2 regions of the Citricoccus sp. GCM10030269 genome follow, and region 1 is predicted to be linked to the other one. Evidence: predicted binding sites of a transcription regulator. Region 1 holds the regulator's gene; the other holds the start of a gene.
What was found. The regulator HspR, encoded in region 1, represses chaperone genes until heat shock. The targets are predictions, from matches to a motif close to AAGTTGAGTCNNNNNGACTCAACTT.
Positions count from the first base shown of each region.

Region 1 (14,992 bases):
TGTTGGGGCACTTTTGACCGCCAGACGAAGCGGGGAGGGATCAGGGCGGTAGGCCGATGGTCGCCCGCGCGATCCGATACAGCGAGGCGGTCCCGGGGTCCCGGTAGCCGCGCCCCCGGCGAAAGAGCCGGGCATCCGGGCGGTAGCGAGAGGTGTTGTGCCCGACGGCGGCCGCCAGGTTGCGCTCCTCGTCGGCCGTGGTCTTGAGTTCGGTGGCCCGCGTCCACTGTCGGCGGCCGGAGAACCACAGCGCGAGCCGGGACAGGTAATCGGTGTCCGCCAGGGCGGTGTAGATCCGCTCCTCGCTCATGCCGAGGGCGGCCGGGTCGCCGGCCAGATCCCGGGGCAAGCCCACCGCACCGGAGACGACCAGAGCATCGATGCTCCGGGATGGCGAGCTCCGATGCAGGATCTGCAGGGCCCGAGCGGCCACCACGGTGCCGTAGGAGTGCGCCTCCACTGCAGTGTGAGGACGTGGCGGTGTCCGCCCCGACCGGTCTTCGGCTCTGAGCCGTTCGTAATGGTCGAACCAACTGTTGAGGTGGAGGGCCAGCCGGGCGCCGCCGCGCAGGGCGGATCGGCTGGAGAGCACGCCCCAGGGGCCGGGCGGCTGATAGCCGAGCCAGGAGATCACACACGGGTGTTCCGCTCCGGCGGACTTCTGCGCTGCCCACAGCTGGGCCGCCTCCTTGACGGAGCCCCACATGGCGGTGTGTACGGAGATGCCCATGCCGGAAACCTGCCAGCTGACGTGGGTGGCGGTGTCGATCTCACCCACGGCCACGATCGCCGCGGGCGACCGGAAGCGGCTGCCGAGGTCGTACGACAGCAGGATTCTCTCCGGGAAGGACCGATCCATCGACTCGCGCCTCAGGGCATGCACCAACCCGTCCAGGGCGGACTTCTGCCGTGCCCCCAGGCCCTGGCGACGCCGCATGTCTGCGCGCAGCCGGGCCCGGGTGGCACGCTGTTCGGCGGAGGTCCAGATGTCACGGAACGGGACGCCCCGATCCGGTGTCAGTCCTGTGACTTCCACAGCAGCGCCCGAGGTCCCGAGCCGGCTCCACCGGGCAGTGCGCCCGGCAGTGCTCCCGGCGATCCGGCTGACGCGCCAGACGATCCGGAGACCGGCCCGGCCGTGAGTTCGGAGATACTCGGGCCGGCGGCGATGACGCCGGGTCGCCGCAGCCAGCGCGCGGCACGCCGTGCCCGCTGCCGGGCTGTTCTGGTCCCGCCTGGCGACGGGCGCTGCGCTGTGCCGTCCGGGCCGGCGTCGAAGGTGGTGGTCACGTCCCCGGCGGCGCCGGCCGTGAACACGCGGGGATACCGGGCATAGGCCTGGAAATCCTGAATCTGGGCGGCGAGCTCGGCCACGGTGTCCCGCAGCCGATCGACCTCATACTGCAGCTCCACGATCCGCCGGATGCCCTCCAGTGACACCCCTTCACGGCTGAGCTGCTGGATCATCCGCAGCCGCTCGACGTCTTGGCGGGAGTACCGGCGGTGACGCCCGCCCTGACGCTGCGGGACGACCAGGCCCATGCGGTCGTACTGTCGCAGGGTCTGCGGGTGCATGTCCGCCAGCTCGGCGGCGACCGAGATGACGTAGAGCGGTTCGTCCCAGAACGTCGTCACAGCCGTGCCTTATCCGCCAACCCCGCTCGAGGGCGATGCCCCTCCGTCGCGGCGGCATAGGCTTCGACTGCAGCACGGGCCTCATCGGAGAGTGTCGACGGGACCGCAACCTGGAGCTCCACCAACAAATCGCCGGCGGATCCCTTGGACGGCTTCACGCCTCGTCCCTTCACGCGCAGCACGCGTCCGGACGATGAGCCGGCCGGGACCTTCACCTTGACCGGTCCTTCCAGAGTCGGCACCTCGATGGTCGCCCCGAGGACTGCCTCGTCAAAGGTGACGGGCACCTCGATCCGCAGGTTGTTCCCGTCCCGGTGGAAGAACGGATGCTCTTCGACCTTGACGGTGACGATCAGGTCACCCGCTCCGCCGGGGCCGGGCGAGCCCTTGCCGCGAGCCCGCACCTTCTGTCCGTCCTTGACTCCGGCGGGAACCCGGACATCAATGACTTCGCCGTCCGAGTCCCGGAACGAGATCCTGGTGCCGCGCATCGCCCCCGCAAAGGAGATGGTCGAGGTAGCAGTGCGGTCGGCTCCCTTGGTCGGAGTGCCGTACCCACCGAATCCTCCGCGGCCGCCGGCGCTCTGGCCACCGAAGCCTCCACCGCTGAAACCACCGAACAGGTCAGCGAATTCGGGCGGGATGTCACCGGTCGAGTATCCCGACCGAGCTCCACCGCGGCCGGCACCGGTGTTGAACAACCCGCCGAAGACGTCCTCGAAGCCGCCTCCGGCACCACCGGAGCCAGCTCCCGGTGCGGAGAACCGGGCGCCCGAGCCCATCGAGCGAATCGCGTCATACTGCTGGCGCTGTTCCGGGTCCGAGAGCACCGCGTTCGCCTCGGTGATCTCCTTGAACCTCTTCTCGGCCGCGTCGTCGCCGGGGTTCTGGTCCGGGTGGAACTTCCGGGCCAGCGTCCGGTACGCCTTCTTGATGTCGGCTTCCGAGGCGTCCTTGGAGACACCAAGCGTGGCGTAGAAATCCTTGTCTACCCAATCCTGTGAGGCCATGGTGCCTCCTTTCCCCGTCGAACGGTCCAGTGTTATTCCATCGGCGTGCCGACCAGCCGGCGGGTCACGACGTCGGCCCGCCGGCTTGGGCTCACGCCTCGGCTTCGCCTCCGGCCGGCTCGGCTCCGCTGCTGTCGCCACCTTCGTCGCCCGCCGAGACCATCACCTGCGCGGCGCGCAGCACGCGCTCCCCGCGGATGTAGCCACTGCGGAAGACCTGCACGATGTGCCCCTCGGGGATCTCCGAGTTGGGCTGGCGCAGCATGGCCTCATGGTGAGTCGGATCGAACGCCTGGCCGGCCAGGGTGTCCTGGTCCTGACGCTCCAAGCCGAATCCGGTCAGCACCGTTTCGAACTTGGTGGCGATCGAGGAGACCGGCCCCTCCGGAAGATCTCCGGCCGCACGAGCCGCATCCAGATCGTCCAACACCGGAAGCAGTGCCGTCAGCACCGACTGGATGGCGTTGTCCTTGGCCACGTCCCGGTCGCGGTCCACCCGGCGCTTGTAGTTCACGAACTCCGCTTGGACCCGCAGCAGGTCATTGCGCAGTTCCTCTTCACGAGCGCTGGCTCCGGCGTTGTTCTGCGCGGCGGTGTTCTGCGCGTCGGCGTTCTGCGCGTCGGTGTCCGAGTCGACCGGCGGTGTTCCTCCGGCGTTGCCGGCCACCACGGTCTCCTCCGGGCTGGCGCCCTCGTCGCCGACCTCGCCGGCGGCGTCGTTGAGGATCCGCTGGGCTTGTGACAGCGCGTCTCCGTCAGCATCGCCGGAACCGGAGTCCGCTGCGGCGCCGGGCCCGCGGACCTTCCCGGTCTCCGGGTCGACCCGACGCTTGTCCTGGAAGCTCACCGGCTCCTCGTGCTCACGTTCTTCGTCGTTTCCGTGGTTCGCCATGGTGTGTGTCCTTTCCTCCGGAGCCCCGATCGGGCCGGCCGCGCATCGATGTACGTGGTCCGGCCCGACCGGGCCCGGCGGCCCGCAGTGCTCAGGCGGGCCCGGGTGTCAGATGAGAATCAGGGCAGGGACTCGAGGAGTACCGGCCGGCTTACTTGCCGTCCTTGTTCTCCTCGTTGCCCTCGTTGCCCTCGTCCTCGTCCACGACCTCGGCGTCGACGATGTCCTCGTCCTCAGCCTGGGCGGAGCCGTCACTGGCAGCAGCGCCCTCGGCACCGGCACCGGCGTCGGCGGCCTGCGAGGCGTAGAGGGCCTCACCGATCTTGGTCTGGGACGCCTGCAGCTTGTCGTAGGCGGCCTTGACCTCGTCGTCGTTGTCCTGCTTCTCCAGGGCCTCCTTGAGGGCGTCGACGTCGGCCTGGACCTCGGTCTTGATGTCCTCGGGCAGCTTGTCGCCGTTGTCCGAGAGCAGCTTGTCCACGGAGTAGGCGGTCTGCTCGGCCTGGTTGCGACGATCAGCGGCCTCGCGGCGTTCCTTGTCCTCGGCGGCGTGGGCTTCGGCGTCCTTCACCATGCGATCGATGTCCTCATCGGACAGCGAGGTGCCGCCGGTGATGGTCATCGACTGCTCGGTGCCGGTGCCCTTGTCCTTGGCCGAGACGTGGACGATGCCGTTGGCGTCGATGTCGAAGGTGACCTCGACCTGCGGCATGCCGCGCGGGGCCGGCGCAATGCCGGTCAGCTCGAAGGTGCCCAGCGGCTTGTTGTCCCGGGTGAACTCACGCTCACCCTGGAAGACCTGGATGGAGACCGAGGGCTGGTTGTCCTCCGCCGTCGTGAAGGTCTCTGACCGCTTGGTCGGAATGGCGGTGTTCCGTTCGATGAGCTTGGTCATCACGCCACCCTTGGTCTCGATGCCGAGGGAGAGCGGGGTGACGTCGATCAGCAGCACGTCCTTGCGGTCACCGGACAGCACACCGGCCTGCAGGGCGGCGCCGACGGCGACGACCTCGTCCGGGTTGACGCTCTTGTTGGGCTCCTTGCCGCCGGTCATCTCGGTGACGAGCTCGGTCACGGCGGGCATACGAGTCGAACCGCCGACGAGCACCACGTGGTCGATGTCCTTGATGGACACGCCGGCTTCCTTGATGACGTCCTCGAACGGCTTCCGAGTGCGCTCCAGCAGGTCCGAGGTCATGTCCTGGAACTTGGCACGGGACAGGTGCTCGTCCAGGTGCACCGGACCGTCGGCCGTGACGGAGAGGTACTGCAGGGAGATGTTCGTCGAGGAAGCCGAGGACAGTTCCTTCTTGGCCTGCTCGGCGGCCTCCTTCAGGCGCTGCAGGGCGATCTTGTCCTTGGACAGGTCGGCGCCCTTGGACTTGGCCTGGGACAGCAGCCAGTCGACGATCCGCTGGTCCCAGTCGTCACCGCCGAGGCGGTTGTCGCCGGCGGTGGAGCGAACCTGAATGGTGGAGAAGTCGTCCTCGTCCTTGCCCACCTCCAGGAGGGAGACGTCGAACGTGCCGCCACCGAGGTCGAAGACCAGGATGAGCTCGTCTTCCTTGCCCTTGTCCAGGCCGTAGGCGAGCGCGGCCGCCGTCGGCTCATTGATGATGCGCGAGACGTTCAGGCCGGCGATCTCGCCGGCTTCCTTGGTGGCCTGGCGCTCGGCGTCGTTGAAGTACGCCGGCACGGTGATCACCGCATCGGTGACCTTCTCGCCCAGGTAATCCTCGGCGTCGTGCTTGAGCTTCATCAGGGTACGCGCGGAGATTTCCTGCGGCGTGTATTGCTTGCCGTCCATCTCGACCTTCCAGTCAGTGCCCATGTGGCGCTTGACGGAGGCGATGGTGCGGTCCGGGTTGTTGACGGCCTGGCGCTTGGCGATCTCGCCGACCAGGACCTCTCCGGACTTGGAGAAGGCGACGACGGACGGGGTGGTCCGGGAGCCTTCGGCGTTGGCGATGACGACCGGGTCGCCACCCTCCAGTACGGACACGACGGAGTTGGTGGTTCCGAGGTCGATTCCCACTGCACGGGACATGGGCGGTTCCTTTCCTTGACGGACGGATCGTTGGTCAGCTACTGAGTCAGTCGCTCTTCCTGACCGGCGGAGTGAGGCTTCCGCGACCGGCCACCTGAGCGTTCAAGACTCAAGGTTTCATGCCGGCGTCCGGATGTCAATCTGCCTTGAGTCACCCCGACTCAACTTGCGTCACCTCGTCCAACGAGAGCGGTCGATGATTCATTCCCCAATGCCGACCTGAACCGGAGAGACTCCGCCGAGACCGCGCACCAGGAGACCTTGCGGAGAATTCGCAGGGGTGTTTGAGTGAGGTCATCGACAGAGCGGCACCGGCGCGGCAACTGGATTCCGCGCCGCGGGGAAAGGAGACATCATGGCAACACAGAACAGCTCAGCCAAGGACGTCCAGGCGAAGTACACCGTCCCCGGCGTTGACCTCGAGGACGGCCACCGCGTCGCCGAGATCCTCCAGATGCGGCTGCACGCCCTCAATGATCTCCAGCTGACGCTCAAGCATGCGCACTGGAACGTGGTCGGGCCGAACTTCATCGCCGTGCACGAGATGCTGGATCCGCAGGTCAACGTGGTCCGCGGCTTCGTGGACGAGGTGGCCGAACGCGTCGCCACCATGGGCCTGTCGCCGCAGGGCACCCCCGGGGCCATTGCCGCCGAGCGCACGTGGGACGACTACGCCGTCGGCCGCGCCGACACCCTGACCCATATCTCCGCCCTGGACAAGGTGTACACCGGCGTCATCGCCGACCACCGCAACGCGATTGAAGAGGTCGGCAAGCTGGATCCCATGGCCGAGGATCTGCTGGTCGGTCAGACGCGTGAGCTCGAACTGTTCCAGTGGTTCCTGCGCTCGTTCCTCAGCAACAACACCGGCGAACTGCACCACGAGAACTGAACCGGGTTGCATCGCGGGATTGATCAGCCCGCCACCTTCCGCCGACCGGACGCTCGGCTGAGTTTCGACGGCCACCAGACCGCCGGACCGATGTCCAGCGTCACTGCCGGGACGACCAGCGAACGCACCAGGAAGGTGTCCAGCAGCACTCCGAACGCCACGATGAAGGCGAGCTGCACCATGAACATCAGGGGGATGACGGCCAGCGCGGCGAACGTGGCCGCCAACACCACGCCGGCCGAGGTGATCACCCCGCCCGTGACGGTCAGGGCCTTCAGCACACCGGCGCGCGTCCCGATCTGCGCCGCCTCCTCCCGGGCCCTGGTCATCAGGAAGATGGTGTAGTCCACGCCCAGGGCCACCAGAAACACGAACCCGTACAGCGGCACACTGGGGTCCGCGCCCGGGAACCCGAACACGTGGTTGAACACGAGCGCGGACACCCCGATCGCCGTGCCGAAACTCAGCACGGTGGCCAGAACGAGCAGCACCGGGGCCAGGATCGACCGCAACAGAGCCATCAGAATGAGCAGCACCACGAGCAGCACGAGCGGGATGATGAGTTTCAGGTCCGCCTGAGCCGTGGTGTTCGAGTCCAGAGCGGTGGCCGTGGTGCCTCCCACGAGGATGTCCGGGTCCAGATCGTGCAGCGATCGCCGCAGATCCACCACCGTGCTCTCCGCTTCCGCGGAATCGGCCGGATGGGTCAGGGTGGCCTGCAGGTACACCCGCCCGTCGACCTCCAGCGGCGCCGTCGCCTCGCCTTGCTGGGCACCTTCCTGGTCGCCTTGCTGGTCGCCGGGAGCGCCAGCGGGCGAGCCGGCAGGAGCACCGGCGGGAGCGCCGCCGTCGGCGGTCAAGGAGGCCGAGGCCACGCCCTCGTAGGCCTGCACGGTCTGCAGTACCTGATCTCCGCGTTCCGCCGGGGCGATCACCGTGACCGGAGCTCCGGTTCCGGCGTCGAAGTGTTCGCTGAGGACGACCTGGCCGGCCTTCGCGTCCGACTCCCCCAGGAGAACGTCGGACTGTGCCACGCCACTGGCCTGCAGTTGCGTCACTCCCCCGGCCCCGACCAGAAGCACGATCGACGTCACGATCCACACGGTTCGTGGCCGGCGGGCGACCATGGCACCGATGCGGGACCACACGCCGTGGTGCACCCGATCGCCCAGGGGCTCCATGGCGACGTCGGGTGCCTGATCCGCCACCGATCCTTTCGGCCGATTCACCACCGCGGGCCGCGGAATGGCGGGCCAGAAGGCGGAGCGCCCGCAGAGGTACAGGACCGCGGGCAGAAAGGTCAACGACGCCGCCCATGCCAGCACGATGCCCGAGGCCGCGATCGGTCCCAGGGAGCGATTGGAGTTGAGGTCGGAAATCAGTAGACACAACAGTGCGAGCGCCACGGTGGCCGCAGAGGCCGTGATCGGTTCGAAAGATCCGCGCCAGGCCGAACGCACGGCCAACCACACGCGCGGTTCCCGCCGCAGCTCCTCCCGGTAGCGGGCGACCATCAACAGCGAATAGTCGGTCGCGGCGCCGATCACCAGGATGGACAGGATGCCCTGTGACTGACCGTTGAGGGCGATCCATTGTTCAGAGGCCATCCCATAGATCGTCAGGACGGCCACACAGAGTGCTGCCACCGAGTTCAGCAGTACCAGGATCGGCAACAGCACCGACCGGTACACCAGCACCAGGATGAGGAACACCGCTCCCAGCGCCACGGCCAGCAGCACACCATCGATCCCGGCGAAGGCCCCGGCCAGATCCGCGGACAGTCCGGCCGGCCCGGTCACATGGACGTTCACGCCGGCCAGGTCTTCCGCACCCGCCGCGACCGGATCGGTCTTCGCCGCTTCGAGGACCCGGCGAAGGTCTTCCACGACCACATCAGGCTCTGCCGACTCGGCATTGATGAGGGCGATGTATTGGATGGCCTCCCGGTCCTCCGACGGCACGGGCCCCACCATCTGATCCACTCCGTCGACTGCGCCCAGCTTCTCCCCCCAAGCGGAGAGGGCCGCCATTTCACCAGAGCCCTCCGCCAGTATCTGGCCGCCGGGCAGTTCGGCCACGATCAGTGCCGGGATCTGGTCTCCGTCGGTGAAGCGACTGGCCCATTCGCCGGCCCGTGTGGATTCGGCCGACGCGGGCAGGAACGTCGCCTGGTCATTGGAGGTCACCTCACCGAGCCGGCCGAAGGTCGGCCCACCCAGCCCCGTCCCGGCCAGCCATGCCAGCACCACGACGGCGGCCGCGGCCACCCGGACGGCGACTCCCGACCAGAGTCGCGGACCACGCCGAGATCCGGCCCGGTGCCGGGGCGGTGCGGATGGCGACGTGGACGACTGCGTGGGAGACGGCGCGGGGGACATTGACTCACCGTACCGCAATACCTCGATAATCGAGAGGTTTTTCCGCCCGGCCATCGGCGTCGAGATGCTCAGTAGACTGGGGCCCTGCGTCCGGCGGAAGGAGACCCATGGCCCGCGCGAGCAAGGAGTCCACCGAGCTCCCGGCATTGGTTCAGGCTCTTCGCCGCTACGCAGAGGCGGCGGATCGAACGACCGAGGCCGCCGGTCATCACCATGGCGTGCACCGCACGGACCTGCGCGCCCTGACGATCTTGATGCAGCGCCAGGCCGCCGGCCTGGAGACCACCCCCACCGATCTGGGCCGACTGCTGAACCTCACCTCCGCCTCCACCACGGCGCTGGTGGACCGGCTGGTCGCCAACGGTCATGCCCGGCGGAGCCCCTCGACCACAGACCGTCGCCGAGTGAACATCAGCCACACCGACTCTGCGACCAACGATGGTCGCGCGATCTTCCGGCCACTCGCACAACGACTGACCGATCGACTGGCGGAGTTCTCACCCGAGCAGATGCAGACGGCGGTTGACGTCCTGCAGGCCGCCACGGAGACCCTCGACAGCATTGATGCCTCCGATTCATCCGTTTCCCGCGACTCACCCGACTCACCGGCGACGACATGAAACCAGCCGACCGTACACCGCTGGTGCTGGCCATCGACGGCCGCTCGGGGGCGGGCAAGACGTCCCTGGCTTTGGAGACCGCCGCCCTCCTGCGCCCACATCTGACCGTCGCGGTTTTCCATCTGGACTCCATCTACCCCGGTTGGGACGGTTTGACCGCGTGCTTTCCCGCCTACCACCAGGACGTCGTCGAGCCGCTGTCCGCCGGACGGACGGCCCACTGGCGCCGCTGGGACTGGACCACCGCAACACCGGGAGAACTCAGCCACACGGATCCGGCCGACGTCGTGATTCTGGAGGGTGTGGGCGCCGGGAACCGGCAGGCCCGCCCACTCGTGGACGCCGTTGCGTGGGTGCAGATGGACGACGCCGAGCGCAAGCGCCGGGCACTGCACCGAGACGGCGAGGTGTTCGCCGCGCACTGGGACCGCTGGGCAGCCCAGGAAGAGGCTTACCTGGCCACCGACGACGTCGCTGACGCCGCGTGGTTCCTCGTGGACGGCCCCGGCTCGCTTCCTGACGCGGCCGTCCAGCTGGTGGAAGGCCTGCGCGCCCTGCCGGGCTGGGAAGGGGCTCTGAACCTGATTCCGGCACCCGCGCCGCCACGCTGGAAGCACCTCACGGTGTCAGGTGCTATGGACCCGCAGAGCCTGTTTTCTGCGGCAGGGGGTCCTGATTCCGGAACAGCGCTGCTGCTGGAGAGCTCCGACCACGACGTGACGCCGGCACCGGAACGCAGTCGATATTCGCTGATCGGTCTGGCCACTGGCGCCTCCGCGATCGCCACCCATACCGCCGGAACCACCACCGTCCGCAGCGGCCATCTCACGGTGCGCCGCAAGGGAGGGTTCTTCGCCTGGCTGGCCTCCGTGTGGCCCGGCACTGGTGGTCACGCTGAGTCCGGCGGACCGTTCCAGCCCGGATGGATGGGCTGGATCGGGTATGGGCTCAAGCGCGAGGCCGGTTCACCGGATGGTGCGGCCACGGTTGACGCCGCTACCGGCCCGCCGGAGGCGTTGCTGTTCCGTCCCGGTCGCGGGGCCACCGTGGACCACATGGCCGAGACCACCACCCTGTTCTGGGCGACCGACGATCCTGAGGGACCCACCTGGGCCGAGTCCCTCACCTCCCTCCCGCTTTGCGGGCAGAACGAACCGGTTCGTTCTGCCCGCAAAACGCCGCCGGTGTTCAGGGTGAGGGATTCTCGCGAGGAGTATCTGGCGAAGATCCGCTCGGCCCAGCATGAGATCTACGAGGGCCGCACCTATGAAGTGTGTCTGACCACTCACCTGGAATCCACGGTGGCCTCGTTCGACGGGTGGGCCACGTACCGAGAGCTGGCGGCGGCAAACCGTGCGCCCTTCAATCTCTATCTGCGTGCCGAGTCCGTGGAGATCCTCTCCACGAGCCCCGAACGTTTTCTCTCCATGTCAGTGGACGGCTGGATGGTGACCGAACCCATCAAGGGCACCCGCCCGCGCGGTGCGACCCCGGATGAGGACCGGGCTCTGGCAGAGGACCTCGCCGCCTCGGACAAGGACCGGGCCGAGAACATCATGATCACGGATTTGGCGCGGAACGACCTGTCCCGCTTCGCTCGGCCGGGCACCTTGTCCGCTCCGCGGGTGTGCGCCGTCGAGTCCTATCCGACTGTTCATCAGATGGTCTCCACGGTGCGGGCTCAACTCGAGGACGGCGTTCCTCGCGCAGACGCCCTGGCCGCGGCCTTCCCTCCGGGTTCGATGACCGGTGCACCCAAGATCTCGACCATGCACATCCTCGAACACCTCGAATCTGGGCCACGCGGGGTGTACTCCGGGGTCGCCGGGTACCTCTCCGACGACGGCGCCGCCGATCTCAACGTGCTGATTCGCACCCTCGTGGCCGTCCCACGGCAGTCCGGCGAGACGGGCAAGACGAGCGAGACGGGCGAGACGAGCGAAACCGATTTAACCCTCGGCGTCGGCGGGGCCATCACCGCGGATTCGGTTCCGGAGGAGGAATGGGAGGAAGTACGGACCAAGGCCCATGGGGTGCTTCGGAGCCTGGGTTCCACCTTCCCACTCTGAGCTGGGTGGCTCTTGGTGATGCTCCCGCCCAGCCACATCGCTTTGCGGGCAGAACGAACCGGTTCGTTCTGCCCGCAAAGCGATGTTCGGCGCTACTGCAGAGCGGAGGTGAGGCGGAAGACGTTGTCCACCCAGCGCTTGAGTCGCGGCCGACCCTCCCATTGCTCGAGGGTCAGCTCCTCGGACACGGATCGGTACTGCTCCACCACCGACTGAAGGGCATCGACCATCTCTGAGCCGACCGTCAACACGGAGACCTCCATGTTCAGCGAGAAGGAGCGCATATCCATGTTCGAGGATCCGAACACGGCCACGTCCTCGTCGATCGTGAAGAACTTGGCATGCAACACATTCGGATCGGGATAGCGGAAGATCTGGATCCCCGCCTCCAACAGGGCGTGGTAGTAGGACTGCTGGGCATGGTGGACCATGAACTGATCGGCCTTGCGGCAGACGTAGAGCTCCACGTGAACGCCCCGCTGGGCCGCGGTGGTCAGCGCGTAGAGCATCGAGTCGTCCGGCACCAGATACGGGGAGACCACCACGAGTCGTTTGCTCGCGGAGTAGAAGAGGTAGTTGAACAGGCGCAGATTGTTCTCATTGGCGAAACCCGGTCCGGAGGGAATCACTTGGGCGATGCTGCCCTCGTCCACGTCCAGCTCCGTCGGGTCGGGATCCCGGATCGCCCCCTCGAGGGGGTCGCCGGTCTCCGAGTACCAGTCAGTGACGAACACGATGTCCAGCGAGGCAACGATCGGGCCGGTGACCCGGGCCATCAGGTCCACCCAGGCGCGGCCCATCCGGTGTGCTGCGGGCTGCTTGTACCCGGGTTCGATGAGGTTCTGCGAGCCCGTGTAGCCGACGAGTCCGTCCACCACAAGGATCTTGCGGTGGTTGCGCAAGTCCGGGCGCTGATACTTGCCGCGCCAGGGCAGCACCGGCATGGTCTCGTGGTATTCCAGTCCCGCGGCGTCGAGTCGCTGCCGCAGCTTCCGATGGCCCCTGACCCGCAGCGAACCGATGTGGTCGAAGAGGATGCGCACCTTCACCCCGCGCCGATGGGCGCGCTCGAGGGCTTCCAGCACCACCGAGGTGTAGCCCTGCCGATCCTCGGGGTCGTCCGCCAGGATGTAGAAGACCAGGTGGACGTAGTGCTTCGCGTTGTCGATGTCATCGGCCATCCTCTGCAGGGAGGCGCGGTAGTCCGTGATGAACTCGAACCCGTTGCCGTCCAACATGGGAAAGCTCGTCAGATTCCGGCTCAATGCGGCCGCCGAGGCCACGTATCCGGGCGCCTGGCCGGCGTCGTTGGGCAGTTCCAGATGCGCGGTGGCCCGGCCCAGGGCCTGACTGACCGCTCGCTGGCGTGAACGGCGCGGCCCGCCCAGTCGGAACGAGCCGAACAGCAGGAACAGGACCAGACCGGGCAACGGCAGGAAGAAGATGATCAGCAGCCATGCCATGGCCACGGCGGGACGACGGCCACCCGGGACGATGCCGAGCAGCAGTACGCGGATACCCACGTCCACGACCCAGAACACCACGCTGAGCCACGTGGGGAAGGTGCTGAACTCAGCGACAGGCCAGAGCATTTCCTCAGCCTACGGTCGGCTCGAGTGATCGCCGTCCCGTGAAGGCGTCACGAGGCTCATCAGCTGGTCGATCCACTCCGAGGACATCGGCAGGGAGAACATCACGTGCAACAGCAGGCTCGCCCCCACGGTCTCGGCCAAGAACGACGGCGGCGCCGGCAGGCTGCCGGGGTGGGTGCGGTCGTGCGCGCGGAAGCGTTCGTCCAGGCTTTCCATGATCGGGCGGATGAGGGAGGCTTGGATCGCTGAGGAGGTCCCTCCCGCTGAGGTCAGTGCTGAGAGGATGGCCTGCACCAATCGCGCCGACTCCGGTTGTTCGATCTCGGCCTTGAGCTCGCCGATCCACCGTTCCAGATCGACACGCAGGTCCCCCGTGTCTGCCGGACCACCCAGCGGACTCACCAGGTAGCCCTCGGCCATGGACTCGACGACGACGTCGGTCTTGGACCCCCACCAGCGATAAATTGTCTGTTTGCTCACACCGGCCGACGTCGCCAGCCCTTCCACCGTGAGGTCCTGGAAGCCAAAGTCCACCATGTGGTCCGCCGCCGCCTGCAGCACGGCCACGCGGGATTTCTCACTCCGCGGCCGGCCCCGATGCTCAGTCGGTCCCCTCAATTCGTCAGCGTTCACCACAACCTCCGTGGTCATTCTCTCCATCGCCTATTTCGATACGAGACGTTCCGTCCACTATAGTCGGTGACGGGTCGGTCCGTCCCCCCAACCATTCCGACCCGTCACCCGTCTGGACCCATCGTTGTACTCATCTCCTCCGAAGGAGCGCCTTTCCATGGCAGAACTGCTCTACCGACTCGGCTTCGGTTCCTCGAAGCGCCCCTGGGCGGTCATCGGGGCCTGGGTCGTCGTCCTGGCCCTGTCCGTCGGCGGGTTCCTGGCCTTCGGCGGGACCCTGACCACCTCCATCACCATTCCCGGAACGCCCACCAGCCAGGTCACCGATCGGCTCTCGGAGGAGTTCCCCGAGGCGGCCAATGGCTCCGGCTCCGTGGTGTTCCGCACGGAGGACGGTACCGAGTTCACTGACGCTCAGCGTCAGGAGATCGCGGATCTGCTCACGGAGGTTGAGGAGCTCGACGGCGTGGATTCCGTCCTGGATCCCTTCGCCACCGAGGCGGAGAAGGACTCCAACCAGCAGGAGATCGAGGACAACCGTGCCGAGCTCGAGGAGGGCCGGACCCAACTGGAAGACGGTCAGGCGCAGATCGACGAAGCGCAGGAACAGCTCGAGGCCTCCGAAGCCGAGCTCCAGTCCGGTCAGGAACAGCTCGACGCCGCTCAAGAACAGTTGGATGCCGCCCGCGCCCAGGCGGAGGCCGCCGGCGCCCCCGCGGCCCAGATGGCCCAACTGGAACAGCAACAGGCAGCCCTGGACGCTCAGCAGCAACAGCTGGACGCCGGGAAGGCTCAGCTCGAGGACGGCCGCGAAGAGATTCAGGCCAATCAGGAAGAACTCGATCAGAAGAAGCAGGAACTCGAGGACGGCGAGACCCAGCTGGAGCAGGGTGAGGACATGCTCGCCCTCGCCGAGGAGTACCGGACCGTGTCCGAGGACGGAACGGCAGCCATCGGCTCGGTGACCTTCACCGCCCCGTTGATGGAGATCTCCACCGAGGTCAAGGACGAGGTGGTCGGGACGCTGACCGACGCCCAGATCGACGGGGTCGAGGTCCTCCCCGCCAACGATCTCTCGCAGTCCGTGCCGCAGCTCGCCGGCGCGGCGGAGGCCATCGGCCTGGTCATCGCCGGCATCGTGCTGTTCATCATGCTGGGCACCTTCGTGGCCGCCGGCCTGCCGATCCTGACCGCACTGGTCGGCGTCGGGATCGGGGCCACCAG
Region 1 covers NZ_JBHTCV010000006.1:192,609-207,600, reverse strand. Annotated here, with positions in the region: gene ACFQQD_RS13950 (alpha/beta hydrolase) at 41-1,036, opposite strand; gene ACFQQD_RS13945 (heat shock protein transcriptional repressor HspR) at 1,018-1,635, opposite strand; gene ACFQQD_RS13940 (DnaJ C-terminal domain-containing protein) at 1,632-2,645, opposite strand; gene ACFQQD_RS13935 (nucleotide exchange factor GrpE) at 2,737-3,537, opposite strand; gene dnaK (molecular chaperone DnaK) at 3,689-5,584, opposite strand; gene ACFQQD_RS13925 (Dps family protein) at 5,940-6,476, shown strand; gene ACFQQD_RS13920 (MMPL family transporter) at 6,500-8,854, opposite strand; gene ACFQQD_RS13915 (MarR family winged helix-turn-helix transcriptional regulator) at 8,962-9,474, shown strand; gene ACFQQD_RS13910 (chorismate-binding protein) at 9,471-11,543, shown strand; gene cls (cardiolipin synthase) at 11,636-13,135, opposite strand; gene ACFQQD_RS13900 (TetR/AcrR family transcriptional regulator) at 13,145-13,786, opposite strand; gene ACFQQD_RS13895 (MMPL family transporter) at 13,926-14,992, shown strand, end outside.

Region 2 (14,992 bases), 130 kb from region 1:
TCGATCGGAGCATTCAACTTGTTCGCTACCAGTACTACGGCGACGATCTTCTTGCAGTGGAACTGATCACGACGACCGAGAAATCGACGTCCGCTACGTCGGTCGCCCCCGTGGAACCGGCACAGACGTCCTCAGGCCTGAGCTCGACGCGCATAACCGAAAAGACCGTCACGGAGAAGCTTCATCAAGCCTCACCTGAGCTCAGAGGCCTATATGCGCAGGTCGAAGACTTGGCCCTAAGTCTCGGCGAGGACGTCATCAAGAAAGTCAATAAAAATTACGTCGCTTTCCGTCGGCTCAAGAATTTTGCGTGCGTCGAAGTCCACCCTCAGTCAGGAAACCTTTTGGTGCATCTGAAGCTCAATCCAAAGGACTTCGTGACGGGGGATGACTTTTTGCGAGACATGACCGGTATCGGTCACTTCGGGACTGGCGATCTCGAGCTCAGGATTGCAGACGACTCGCGTTGGGAAGAGGTCTCCAGCCTGATTACCCAGGCGTATGAGGAGAACTGAAGCAAATGTAGGCGGTCGCGTCACTCTCTTCGACTATAGTTTAGACCTTGAAACAGAGCAGGGGAACCGGAAGGCCTTCCGGGGAGCGTAAAGCGTCTCGAGAGCCGGGCCCAAGAAGAGGGAATACCCCGTCTGGGCTACGGTGGGACAATGCTTCGTCGAATTCGTCGATTGCGTACGCGGTGCTGTGCGCCCAGGTGAGGGATTGGCCTGCCAGCAACGTTCCAATGAGCGGTACACCCTTGCCTTGCAATTAAGCACCTTATACTCACCTGTCCGGGAACAGTGAAACGTGTTCAGGTTTCCGTTCCATCGCGATGGGTGGCATCTCGACCTCGTCGGAGACCCTGGGCCGGTCCAGATGGTGAGGGTTAACCAATCTGCACCGGCTGACCGACTACCCTTGACGGGTGCCCATCGACAACGGCGTCGACGCCGGAGCGAAGGTTATGACCCAGCATGTGCTCCGGGCAAAAAAGCATCGATGACATAGCTGTACTGCGCTATGGGGCGATGAAGGGCTCTTCAACGCCTGCTATTCGCCCTCGACCATAGCCAGACACGGCTACCGTCAGCGCGAAGACATGCGTAGAGCCCGCATGGACGAGAAGAATGCCAAGGGGCGCCACTGGGAGCCTCACTTCTAGGGCAAGGACGGCAGCCCGCAGCAGGAACTTTTGCCTCGGGCAGCTACCGGCCTCCGGAATGCGGCTTCCAACTGGGACTACCCAACATCCTCAGTTGGCCTTGTTCCTTCCCGCGTCTATCAAGTCGATCCCCCGTGAATTCGCTAACGTCTAGAATGGCTCGCCTCAACGCTCGCAGGTCCTGACTTGGAACTTCGACGTCCCCAATCACTTCGTCCTGAGTGGGCAGATCTGATTGATATTCCGGTAGGGGCAGATGTGTAGAAGGTCCGTTCTTTGTGCCAATCAGGTCAACATATGCGCCATAGTCGATTGTGTAGACGTCGTATCTTTCTCCGGGGGCGTCCTGGGCCGAGTACCCGCGTCGAGCGACGTGAAGAACTCGCGCCTCGAAGAGAGATGTGAGAAGGCTAGTACCAATGTCCCTCTGGTTGACCAGGAACCCTCTGGCCTTTTTGTCACGTATGACCTTGTCAACAATCCAATTGAGCAACGCTTCGGCCTCGGGCTGCGACGTAAGTGCGCGATGCTTATCTTGGTGATACCAATCTCGAGAAGCGCGCCGGACGTGGGGGATGGAAATTGCGCCAGACCCTGCGTGCCGAGCTGAATTCGCGGCGATATTGATTGCATCTCTCGGGACCCCCTCTGCCGCTCTGACCAATTCGTCAAAGGCGCGCACGTCGGAGAACCCTTGACGAATAAGATCCCGTTCGGAACGGAAGTCAAATTGTGTCGATGTGTCTGAGGAGCCCACTTTAAGGTGCTTGCAGAACAGCCCAAGAAAGAACTCGCGGGACCGTTGTTGATCATTCTCAAACACCATGAAGTCATCAAGGCTCAAGTTGGCCGCCATGTCAGCACCGAGTTCGATGCCAATGAGCTCGCCATTCGATAGTTGTGTCTGGAACACGGCTTGCTGCTCAATTGCCGCGATCTTCACTGTAAAGCGGGGCAATGGCAAGATGCATCGCTTTAAAAACTCGCCAAGATAAGGCTGCACTTCGATTGGAAGACTGGTCCACTCGTCGAGGAGTAGCCAGATACGTCGGTTCGAGATGCTCCTGGCCAGATCTCGAAGCGCCTTGGAAACTTCAGCGAAATTAATGGACTGTACCTCAATGCCGCTTCTAGTCTCATTCTCTGCTCGCATGGATGTGGATGACGCATTGCTACTCGAAGCCACATTGAGTCCGTGGGGACTGACGTCTAAGCGGAAAGTTCCTTGCTCAGCGTCTTCCTCTCTTCTCTGTGATGACGTTTCGACTTCGCCGATAACACGTACGGTGCGGATTGAATCGTATAGGCGGTCGAGGGATCCAACAAAGTTGCTGTCACTTTCAAGTCCTTCGTCGGAGACCGCGAGGTTAAATATCTCCTCGTGTATCCAGCTCAGAAGGTCAACGAGTAGGCGTGCGGTCTTCTCTGCTCCGGTGAGTGGCCGTCCTCCAAAGAGACCATCAGTTGATCCGACCGTACGCAAGTCGATATAAATGGGTAGATTGTTCTCATCGTTGCGGATCGATGAGAGGTATCTGAATGCATGCGTCTTGCCAGTGCCGCGTCGGCCATAAACGATCTGGTCGTCCAGGTTGTTCATTGCCTGACTGACGCCCGAATCCTCGAAGGTTGATCGTAGTTCAGCTTCATCTCTTGACTCGGCCCGTTTGGGAATTTGTCCGAGCGCCGCATTTATGGTGGACAGTGCCATCAGGGGCCTCCAAGTCGGCTGGGTGTGTTATGTGGTTCCTGTGTCTAGGTCGCGTGTGCAACTCCACCTTATTGGAGAATGGCGCGGAATCACTATGGATGCATCGTTTTATTGCTTCTTTGTATATTGTCGGTGGATCTGAGTCTATATCAATTAGGGCCAATAGCCGTCCGCATTTCGCCTCAATCACTTCGCGCGTCAGTTCGGCCTCAGGCACATCCCTCGCCTCTGGCGCCGCATCCGCCACGTCGCTGACGCGTACTTCTCGAACAGCTCACGCTTGCGGGCCAGCATTTTGGTCAGTTGCTGGTCCACGCCTTCCCCAGGTTGCAGCCGGTGCCCTTGCACTGTCTTCAACTGGCCCGTGGGAGGAGCAGGGGAGCGATGGCCTGCTTTGACGGCCGGGTTGAGCTGAGGTTCGCACAGCGCCGTCACTATCATCATCGACAAGTTGACCCACACCGAACCTCGGCGGCGATCGAGCACGTCTGACGTCTCCGCGGACGGATATCCCTACGGAACGATCGAGTCGATGTAACCGCCGTCAACACGCACCGCGGCGCCAGTCGTGGCGGAGGCAAGGGGCGAGGCGAGATAGGCCACCATGTTCGCGATCTCCTGGGGCTCGATGAGCCGCTGCAGGAGAGACTGGGGTCGGTGGGCAAGCATGAACTCGCGCTGGGCTTCGTCCCACGGGGTGTCGGGATCCACCAGCTCGTAGACGAATTTCTCCACGCCACCGGTGTGCGTGGGGCCGGCAATCACGGAGTTCACGGTCACTCCGGTGCCAGCGGCGTCCTTCGCAAACCCACGCGAAACGGCCAGCAGTGCAGTCTTCGACATGCCGTAGTGGATCATCTCTTCGGGAATGACGACCGCGGAGTCACTGGCGATGTTCAGCACCCGTCCCCAGCCGCGCTTCTTCATCCCCGGGAGAGTAGCTCGGATCTGACGTACGGCGGCGAGTACGTTGACCTCGAAATAGTGCCGCCACTCCTCGTCGGTGATGTCGAGGGCCGGCGTCGCCCCGAAGATGCCGAGGTTGTTCACCAAGATGTCGATGTCACCGGCTGCGGCGAGCACGTCGGCGGCGCCGGCGTCGTCGGTGATGTCGCCTGGCGCTGCGATGAGGTCGCGTTCGGCGTTCTCGGACTGTAAGTCCGCAATGGCCGAGTCCACGCTGTCGGGCCGACGACCATTGATCGCCACGCGGGCCCCGGCGTCGGCCAGAGTGGCGGCGATCGCATTTCCGATGCCTTGCGTCGAACCCGTCACCAAGGCGGTGCGGTCGTGAAGCTCGATGAGCATGAAGCCCCTTTCGGAGTGATCAGCTGTGGCCGCAGCTGCTACCCATTGAGCGTGAGACCGCCTGCGTGGCTCTGGCCGCGTCACGTTGATCGTACGAGAGCCGCCGTCTATGGCGATACCGGTCTGTTGTCGGTCCGCGGCCCAGGTGGATCAATGGCGCGATGACCCGTCGCGCTCCGGCGTCACTGACCCGAGATCGGACGACGGCTGTTTGACGGTGTACGCGGCTAATCGCGGAAGTGTGTGAATGTAACCGAACTTTCACACAGAACCGGGGTTTTGTGTGAAAGTTCCGGAACACTCACACAAAACTGCGATTCACGCAGAAAGGGGCTGGCAGCACCCCGGCCATCGGGAGTTACGTGCACGACGGATGGGGCCCGCACCGGCGCGTCGCCACATCTAGCGTGATCGTCACTCGTCAGTCGTCTGGGGGTCGTCCAACGACGGTGCGCCATCCGCCGCCCACCAGCGACGAGCCTGCCCGACGATCGCGCAGTAGAGCAGCGTCACGAAGACCGAGATCGCGACGGCCCAGGGGTTGATCTCGGTGGCATTCAGGTCAGCCAGGCCGAAGGCTCCGGCGGCGAACGCGAAGGTGTTGCCCACGATGTGCAGGCCGATGGCGGCCTCGAGCCCGCCGGTTCGCCAGGTCAGCCAGCCCATGGCGACCGCGAAGACGAAGATGTCGATCTGTCCGATCCAGGAGTACTCGTGGCCGATCATGAACAGTGGCACCGGGAGCAGGATCGTCCAGGCCGGGTGGCGCAGCCAGGCCCCGATGCTCTGCATCAGCAGGCCGCGGAACAGGAACTCCTCGGCCGTGGCCTGAAGCGGTACCACGAGCACCACCATGACCAGCATCCACAAACCCTCACCGGCGAGACCAGGTATGTCGTCCGCCAAACCCTCGGGCTGTTCCACGAAAAGGCCAACCCCCTGGACGGTCGCATAGAGCGCAGCGGCGACGGCCAGGCAGCGGACCAACAACCTCCAGCGAAAACGTCCTGCCACGGAGGACACGAGCCCGGCCCTCCAGCCGCCAACGCGGACGCCGATCAACACCGCGGGCAGTGCTATGGCGATCATCCCCAGGGCCAACAGCGCAGTGACTGGCTGGTGAAGATCCATCGGTGCATCGGGGGCGAGCGCCTCGTCAACGGCAACACCGAGTCCGGGATCGACCACGGCGGCTATGCCGAGGACGACCATGAGCGCGAGCACCATCGCCGCCCAGACCCCCGCCGTGGTGACCAGGGCAAGCAGTGGGCGCCACCATCGGTAGCGCGGTGGCCGGCGGGCCAACCGGTGGTAGGGCATCTCGTGCGCCAGTTGGTGGGGAGATCCGGAGGGACGGGTGTGAGGATCAGTGCGAGAAACAGCGTGAGACATGGTCATGCATTCAGCCTCGCCAAGGGAGCGATGTCCGGCATCGGCCACGGAGCTGCTCCTTCACGGCTGAAGGTCCTACCCAGGTTCATCCCCTTGGACGACAGTCCGGTATGCCCCCGCGTTCTACGCTGAGGGGGTGTTGAGATGGATCCGTCGACCAGGGTGGTACGCCGCCGGGACCACCGTGGCGGCTCTGCTGATCGGGGTCCTCGCATTCGTGGTGGTTCGCGGCAGCATGCTGCCCGAGGACCCGACGTCCGTTCCCGATCCCGAGGCGCTGCGGATCACCCTGTTGCTCTTCGGCGACCTGTTTGTGGGACTACTTGCCGTGGGCCTGCTGCCACTCGCGCTGCGGCCCTGGGCGGAGGCGGCACCCACCCGTGCCAGCGACTCTGCCACCCCTGCCAGTGGGTGGGTGAATGGGTGGGCCTTCGCCGCCGGAATGGTCGTGGCGGCGACCACGGTGGTCTCGAGCCTGGCGATGCCGGCCGCCGTCGTCGTCCTGACCTCTTTCGCAGCCCGACGCCGGCCCTGGTGGTTCGGTGTCGCCACGGGCGCGTTCTTGGTCGCCACGGCGGTCAATGGGTTCGTGGTGGAGCCCTCACCGGAGGTGCCGACGTGGCCCGTCGTGCTCTTGGCACTGGCCGTGCCGGCGATCTGCGGGCTGGTCGGAGCCGTGCGCCGCCATCGTCGGGCACTGATCCGCTCTCTGCACCAGGAAGCGGCCGCCGCCCACCGAGAGCGGGAAGCCCACGCGGACCAAGTGCGGGCCGCCGAACGCACCCGGATCGCCCGCGAGATGCATGACAGCCTCTCCCACCGCCTCAGTCTGATCTCCGTGCACGCCGGCGGATTGGAGTACCGCTCCGACCTGGACGAGGAGACCCTTCATCGAACCGCCGGACTGGTACGGGAGACGGCACGCACCGCTGCGGAGGAACTGCGCGCGGTGCTCAGCGTCCTGCGCGAGGAGCACCACTCCACCTCCCCGGATGCGACCCTGGCCGCCCTGGGGGAACTCGTGACAACCGCCCGTGACTCTGGCACCTCGGTCGAACTCGTCACCGCTGGAGTGCTGGAGGAGAGCCGGACCGAACACCTCCCGGAGGTTCTCTCCCGAGCCATCTACCGGTTCGTGCAGGAATGCCTGACCAACGCGCGCACCCACGCCCCGCGCGCTCCCGTGCATCTGTTCTTGGGAGGTGGCCCGGGCGAAGGCATCATCATGCGGGCCAGCAACCCGCTGCCCGCCGATCCACCGTCGCCGGGTCCTGGCGGTTACGGATTGATCGGCCTGCGTGAACGATTCGAGTTGCTCGACGGCCGGCTGGAGCACCGTGCCGCCGAGGGAACCTTCACCGTGGAAGCATGGGTGCCATGGCCGAGTTGAGTTCACCGATCCGGGTCCTCGTGGCCGACGACGAATCCCTGATGCGCGCCGGACTGCGCCTGATCCTCGAGGGCGCTGCCGACGTCGAGATTGTCGGGGAGGCCGCTGACGGGGAGCAAGCTGTCACCCAGGCAGCGGAACTGCGCGCGGACGTGGTCCTGATGGACATTCGGATGCCGCGGTGCGATGGCATCGAGGCGACCCGTCGTCTCCGAGCGTCCGTGGACCCGCCCCAGATCCTGGTGCTGACGGCCTATGACACCGACGACTTCATCCTGGACGCGTTGGAGGCCGGAGCCGCGGGGTTCCTGCTCAAGGACACTCCGCCCGAGGACCTGGTGGCCGCCGTTCGGCAGGCTGCCACTGGCACCATGGCCGTCTCGCCGGCCGTGCTCGCCCGGCTGGTGGCGCTGGCCACGCACCAGGGCCGACGTCGGCCGGTGGCGGACCCGCTCGAGGGCTTGAGTGAGCGTGAGCAAGAGGTGGCCGCGCGGGTGGCCGACGGGCTGACGAACACGGAGATCGCCAGCGAGCTGTACCTCTCCGTGCCGACGGTGAAGACCCACATCGGGCGCATCTTCGACAAGCTGGGCGTCGAGAACCGGGTCCAACTGGCCGTCCGCGTCCTCGAATCCCGCTGACGCAACTCTGCCCTCAGTTAGGCCGCCAGAGCCTCCGGCACCCGGGCTGGCTCCACCAGCAGCTGACCATCCTCGACGCTCACCCGGACCACGTCGCCCTCGCGGACGGTCTCGGCGACCAGCAGGTCGGCCACTTGGTCATCGAGTTCGCGCTGGATGACCCGGCGCAGCGGGCGGGCGCCGTAAGCCGGTTCGTAGCCGGCGTCGGCGATCCAGTCCTTCGCGGCGTCGTCGACCTCGAGGGTGATGCCCTGGGCGGCCAACCGCTGCTCGGAGGCCCGCAGCTGCAGTCCGACGATCTCCCGGAGCTGTTCCGCCTCCAAGGGGGAGAACAGCACGGTGTCATCGATCCGGTTCAGGAACTCCGGCCGCATGAACTCCCGCAGCCGGCCCATCACCTTCTGGCGGACGTCCCGGCGGGCGGACTCGGCGTCACCGGAGGCGAAGCCAATCGGTGCGCCCTGCGAGGACATGAACTCCGAGCCGAGGTTCGAGGTCATGATCAGCACCGTGTTGCGGAAGTCGACCATGCGGCCCTGACCGTCGGTGAGCCGGCCGTCGTCGAGCACCTGCAGCAGCAGGTTGAACACGTCCGGGTGGGCCTTCTCGATCTCGTCGAGCAGGATCACCGAGTACGGGCGACGGCGGACCTGTTCGGTCAGCTGCCCGGCCTCGTCATAGCCCACGTAGCCCGGAGGGGCACCGACCAGACGCGAGACCGTGTGGCGCTCGCCGAACTCGGACATGTCGAACCGGACCATCGCACCCTCGTCGTCGAACAGCGACGTCGCCAGGGCCTTGGCCAGCTCGGTCTTGCCGACGCCGGTGGGGCCGAGGAACAGGAAGCTCCCGACGGGCCGCGACGGATCGGCCATCCCGGTGCGGGACCGGCGGATGGACTTGGCGATCGCGGCGACCGCATCGTCCTGACCGATCACCCGGTCGTGGAGTTCCTCCTCGAGCCGGGCCAGCCGGGACTTCTCGGCCTCGGTCATCCGCGCGGCCGGAATGCCGGTGGCACGGGAGACCATCTCGGCAATGGCGTCCTCGTCGACCACAGACGACGTGTTGTCTCCGTCCGAGTCTGCAGCGCGCTTCGCCTGCTCGGCCAGCGCCGCCTCCAGCTGCTCGCTGACGCGGTTGACCTCGTCGCGCAGCTCGCCGGCGCGCTCGTAGTGCTCCGCGTTGACCGCCGAGTTCTTCTCGGCCTCCAACTCGGCGAGCTGGGACCGCAGCGCGTCGACGTCCACGGCCGGGCCGGCGTCGTGCGGTCCGCGCTTCAGGGACAGCCGGGCACCGGCCTGATCGATGAGATCGATGGCCTTGTCCGGCAGGAACCGGTCCGTGATGTACCGGTCCGAGAGCACGACGGCGGCGCGCAGCGCCTCATCCGTGTAGCTCACCTTGTGGTGCTCGGCGTAGCGATCGGCCAGGCCGTGCAGGATCTGCACCGCGTCCTCCACCGACGGCTCGCCCACGGTCACCGGCTGGAAACGTCGCTCCAGCGCGGCATCCTTCTCGATGGTGCGGTACTCCTTCAGCGTGGTGGCACCGACCATGTGCAGGTCGCCACGGGCCAGGCGCGGCTTGACGATGTTGCCGGCGTCCATGCCGCCGGACTCACCGGAGCCGCCCGTGCCCACGATGGTGTGCAGCTCGTCGAGGAAGACGATGGTGTTGCCGTCCTCGGCGATCTCGTTCATCGCACCGGTGAGCCGCTCCTCGAAGTCACCGCGGTACTTGGTGCCGGCGACCATGCCGGCCAGATCCAGGGCGATCACGCGCCGCCCCTTCAGCTGGGCGGGGACCTCGTCGTCGGCGATGGCCTGAGCCAGACCCTCCACGATGGCGGTCTTGCCGACGCCGGCCTCACCGATCAGCACCGGGTTGTTCTTGGTGCGGCGAGCCAGCACCTCGATGGTCTGCTCGATCTCGTCGGCACGGCCGATCACCGGATCCAGCCGGTCCTCCCGCGCTTCAGCGGTCAGGTCACGGCCGAACTGCTCCAGAATGGAGCCTTCCTGGCCGCCCTGGCCGCCTTGGCCCGCTGCTCCGGGCTGGCCGGCCTGCTGTGCTTGCTGGTCCTGCTGATTCTGCTGATTCTGCTGGGCAGCGGCCTGCAGCGACTGCGGGGTGATGCCCGCCTGAGCCAGCAGCTGACCGGCGGGGGAGTCGTGATTCAACGTCAAGGCGAAGAAGAGGTGCTCAGGGTCGATGTAGGTCGAGCCGAAAGCACGGGCCACCTGGTAGCCGTCCAGCAGCACCTTCTGTGCCGAGTCGTTGAGGACCGTGGCGGTCTTCTCCTTCTGCTCGGTCGGCGCGGGCAGGCGGTCGTCCACGGCGCTGATGATGGCCTGAGGATCGACGCCGGTCTGCCGCACGGCCGCGGCGGCCGGCTCCTCGCTGAGCATGGTGCGCAGGATGTGCAGAGCGTCGACGTCGGTCTGGCCGCGCTCCGCAGAGAAGGTCGCCGCGGCGGACAGGACGTCATGGCTGCGCTTGGTCAGCAGAGCGGTGATGTCCACGGGTCGGCCCTGACGGCCGGTCCGCTGGCCCTGGAAGTAGCGGTTGATGAACTCGTCGAAGGACTCGCCGTTGGAACCGGCGGGGCCGAAGAATGCTGGCAAAGCGCCCTCCTAGTTGAGATGTTGAGTGCATTCGACTCAAGTAACGACAAGGGGTGCGGGATTGTTCCCAGTTCTCCTGTGATGCGGGTCAAACCTGAGCGGAGGAGGCTCAAGATGAGTATAAGCAGGCGAGCCTGCAGTGTCTTTCGATGTCCGCGCGCTGAATGGGCGGCAATATATCTTCCGATATGACGAACCGTGGGGGAATTGCCATGCCTGCCGATGGTGTTTCGGAAGAATAGTTCCGTTTGGCCGTGACTGGTGGCACTATGGGTGGTAATTTCTCGTTATCGGCATGATTTTTCCGGAGTGGAGGCTGGCTCATGTCAGACGTGAGCGACACCAGCGACACCAGCACCATCGGGCGGGCCATTCGCGCTGCGCGGCGGGAAGCCGGCTTGAGTCAGACTCAGCTGGCCGAACTTGTCGGCCTGTCTGACCGGACACTGAGGGATATCGAGAAAGGCAGCCGCAGTCCGAGCATTGGCGCAGTGGCCGCCGTGGCTGGTGCACTAGGCCTTCACCTGAGGGCGGACCGATGATCACAGACCTGGAGTCGCTCCGATTCGTCACCGTCGCGGACGTCTATAAAGCCGGAGCGCTGGCCGGAACTCTCGAGCGGACCGGCAACGGGACGGTACGTTTCAGTTATCTGCCCGACTATGGCGGTGCACTACTTCCCGGTAGTCCACCCGTGTTAGGTCAAGGCCTGCTTAGTTGAATTGGATAGTTTTGTCTCGTGTTCAACGCCTCGAAGTGCGCCGTGATCTATTTCAACTCAAGCAAGATCTGCTTCAACATCGGCCTTCCTCTCGATTCTGTCTTGAATCTCTGTGATCGTGGCCTGCTCCAGTGCGTTGATTTCACCGTCGACCAAAGCCACTAGACGTGCCATATCGAGGATGGCCCCCAGATCACCTTCGGCATCATTGAGCCGCTGCCACACTTCGGAGGGGTCGATTTCAATGGTATGGGCCAGTTGTTGGTCGAAAAACTCATGGCGTTCCCGAACAAACTTCATGAGGTGTCGAATTAGCTGTGCTTCGTCGTCGGATATCTTATGGTCTGCCACTATGACCAGCCATGCGACCCACAGCATTAGTTGGGGATGCTGGCTCCTTGTGGTGAGGCGGTCGGCTAATTCGACCACTCTGGCGTCGTTTCGGAAGACCTTCTGAGCATGACGCCCTGCGAGTAGCGTCGAGTAGCGATTGACCACGACCGCTAGCGGAACCCCGACCAGAGGGATGCCAATTTTGATGACATTCCGTTGGAGCAGAAACTTGCCCACGAATGGAAGCCCCTTGGCTGCGTTCAGGACACCTCTGGAGTAGAAACGCTTGATGACTGGTCGCACCAGAGGCGGTACTAATTTGGCCAGCCCTTCGCGTCCTACTTCCCCACCCTTGATCGTGAGAGCCACGCGGATTAGCTTCCACAAGTCGTCGGGGTCCTCAACGTCGAGCGGTACGCGATATAGGACCGCAATATCATAAGCAAGGCGAAGTTGGAGCTGCGTAAGGAAAACGACGTCGACCATCAAGGTGGCGACGGAAGCCGGAACGGTCGCCGGTGAAGCGCCACCAAGGGTTCCCAAAGTGGCAATGATGGCAGCGGAGTAGGCTCCAGCGGATAGCCCACCTTCGATCGCGGCATAGCGGCTCGCCATTTTGATGCGTTGATCAACGATGGCGTCTGCGGGCACACCCTTGTACTTTTCTGCGAAGTACTCCCACGTGGCCTTTTCGGTGTATGAGCCCAAGGCTCGTGCACATAGTTTAGGAAACCACCCGCCGGACTTGATGTCGTCGGGGCTGAGTTCTTTGATGAACTCTTGAATATTCGCCCGTTCTTCCTCGATCGCGGCACTGTGCACGTCTTCGTCATCGATTGGCACTTTGACCACGGAGAGTCCTTCCAGACGTTTATCCCAGGGCTTTCTCGATGACGTTACCGGATCCCTGTTGAAGTCGACGGGACTATTAGCCGGAACAACTGGAAATATTCGATCGCGGTCAATTAGCGATGCGCAAGATAACCTTTGGGCGCCCAGCTGTGATGGGATGGGAACCATGGTCAAGGCACAAGAAGTTACGCTTCAGAAAGTCCTCGAGGGCAGCTACCAGTTCCAGGTCCCGCTGTACCAGCGGCCATACCAGTGGACCAAAGAGCAATGGGACACTCTATGGGGTGACGTCGTCAGCCTCGCCGAGGAACGCCAAGAAGAACACGGCGCCACGGCAACGCATTTCATCGGCTCACTTGTTCTCGCTCCGGCGCCCGGTGTTGTCGCCGGCGGGCTCACCAAGTTCATGGTGGTTGACGGCCAGCAGCGGCTGACCACGTTGACCATCCTGCTGGCCGCGATCCGTGACCACGCCATCAGCACGATTCCCGATGGCGGGAGCCGTCACGCGGCACGGCTCGAGCACACGTTCCTCGTCAATCAGTATGAAGACGGACCTGGGCGCTACAAACTCCTGCCGACCCAGCAGGACCGCGACGACTACGTTGCCCTCATCAATAAGTCCAAAGTCGCTCACCCAAGCTCTCGGGTAGTCGAAGCGTACAGTCACTTTTCCGCGCTGCTGGACTTGGCGGCTGCCGATGAATCCAATCCAACGGTCGCAGCGATCGAAGATGCCGTGTCACATGGGCTATCCCTGGTATCCATCTCGACAGAGCCGGACGACAACGTCTACCGCATCTTCGAATCCCTGAACAACACCGGGCTGAAACTCACTCAAGGCGACTTGATCCGGAATCACCTGTTCATGCGGCTTCCCAGTAGAAGCCAAGAGGTGTACGACAGGCACTGGCGGTCCCTCCAGCGGACATTGGAGAACAATCAAATTGAATGGCTATTCTGGATCGACCTTGTCCGTCGTGATCCCATAGTTCGCTTCCGTGATACCTACACCAAACAAAAAGCCCGTCTCGAATCGCTGCGGACGGAAGAGTCAGTCGCTGGCGAGGTGGCACGCCTTGCCCATCTGGGCTCCATTTACCGGCTCATGTGGCACCCCGAGGAAGAGGAACACCCTGCCGTGCAACGCCAACTGCGTCGCCTACTAGACTGGCGGGCCACAGTCACGGACCCACCTGTGCTTCAGCTTCTGGTCATGCGCGATAACGGCGAAGCCTCTTCAAAGGAAATCGCACGAGCGATGCTCATCATCGAGTCTTACCTTGTACGCCGCATCTTAGCCGGGAGGGCCAGTCAGGGCGTGAACCGGCAACTGGCCGGGCTGGCGAACGAGCTCTACGCAGACAAGAGCTCCCAGTCCGTCGACATAACGGTCCACACTTACCTCACCCGCCAGGTCCGACAGTACGTGAGCGACCAGGCACTCCGGGATGCCGCCCGGACTTCAGCCTTCTACTACTCTGGCCGAGCCAACCAGCGCAAACAGGTGCTGCTCTGGCTCGAAGACCTTTTCAATAGTCAAGAGCACATCAACCCGGCGAACCTCACTATTGAGCACGTCATGCCCCAGACGTTGTCGCCGCAATGGTGGGGAAAGCTCGCGGAGTCCTACGACGAAGAGGCCATATCCGAACTACACACTTCCTTGGTGCACACGCTGGGCAACCTGACGCTTACCGGCTATAACGCTCCGCAATCGAACCGACCATTCGACGAGAAGCGCGCCTACTTGCGCGGCACCAGCTTAAAGATGAGTCAGGAAATCGGGGAAGCCGAAAGATGGACGTTCGCTGAGATCCAGACCAGGACCGACCGACTTATCGAGATGGCGATTCAATTTTGGCCCGGACCATTGGACGAGGGCTCTCCTGCGGATAAGACCGACAAGACGTATTGGGTGAGCCTCCGGTTCATTCTGGCTGAGCTTCCTTCGGGACGCTGGACCACGTATGGAGACCTCGCCAGTGCTATTGGTGTTGCGGCACAGAGCGTGGGCAACTATTTGGCGAACCAACCGGCGCCCAACGCCCACAGGGTGCTCAAGTCTGACGGCACAGTCTCGCCTCAGTTCGCGTGGATCGAGAACGACCGCACGGATAACCCGCGCGATATTCTCGCGGAGGAAGGCGTGACGTTTGATCAGAATGATCGAGCCGATCCGAAAGCTCGTCTAACTGTAGAAGATCTCGTGACGTTCTTGCCCGCCGCCAAGGACGAACTGTAAGAGCACCAGGCGTCTACTAGAACCAATGTTTCAGGATCCTACAGACGTTTTAACTGACGAGGACGGCATCTGAACACTCGGCAACAGCTCGGCGAATTGCCCCTGGTCAGGGGCAGGTCCGCCGCGGGACCGGGCCATCATGGAGTCCGTGAACGCTCCAACTCGCCGCACCACCGCCCGCACCCTGACCATCACCGCGCTCTCGTGCGCCCTATTGACCACCGGCACCGTTGCCGCGCCAGTCGCCGCCGCCACTGACTCTTCTGCCGACGAACAGCGCCTGGCTCGAGGCCTCACCCACGAGTCCTTCACGCTGGGCGACCCCGGCGCCGAGTACTCGTGGACCGTGCAAATCACGCTGCCGTCGGACCAGGAGGGTGTGCGGGATTCGCCTCTGGCCAGCCGTGGCACGGCTGACCGTGTGGCCTCCGAGCTCCGAGAGCACGGGCTCGACGCGCGGGCTGAAGCCGTCGTCGCTGACCGGCTGGCCGACTCCGGCGGCTACCTGGGTCACCGGGTCCGGGTGGGGGAGTTCTCCACTGAGGCTGAGGCGGAAGCCGCCCGTACTGAGGTGACGGCCCTCGGATATTCCGGCGGCACCTGGTACGAG
Region 2 covers NZ_JBHTCV010000006.1:65,253-80,244, forward strand. Annotated here, with positions in the region: gene ACFQQD_RS13320 (DUF5655 domain-containing protein) at 1-515, shown strand, start outside; gene ACFQQD_RS13325 (hypothetical protein) at 1,206-2,873, opposite strand; gene ACFQQD_RS13330 (SDR family NAD(P)-dependent oxidoreductase) at 3,387-4,181, opposite strand; gene ACFQQD_RS13335 (CPBP family intramembrane glutamic endopeptidase) at 4,596-5,579, opposite strand; gene ACFQQD_RS13340 (sensor histidine kinase) at 5,710-6,963, shown strand; gene ACFQQD_RS13345 (response regulator) at 6,951-7,604, shown strand; gene ACFQQD_RS13350 (ATP-dependent Clp protease ATP-binding subunit) at 7,622-10,231, opposite strand; gene ACFQQD_RS13355 (helix-turn-helix transcriptional regulator) at 10,555-10,773, shown strand; gene ACFQQD_RS13360 (hypothetical protein) at 11,010-12,137, opposite strand; gene ACFQQD_RS13365 (DUF262 domain-containing protein) at 12,304-14,382, shown strand; gene ACFQQD_RS13370 (phosphodiester glycosidase family protein) at 14,531-14,992, shown strand, end outside.
Region 2: the regulator HspR is predicted to act here: its motif matches at 10,250-10,274, upstream of ACFQQD_RS13350 (ATP-dependent Clp protease ATP-binding subunit).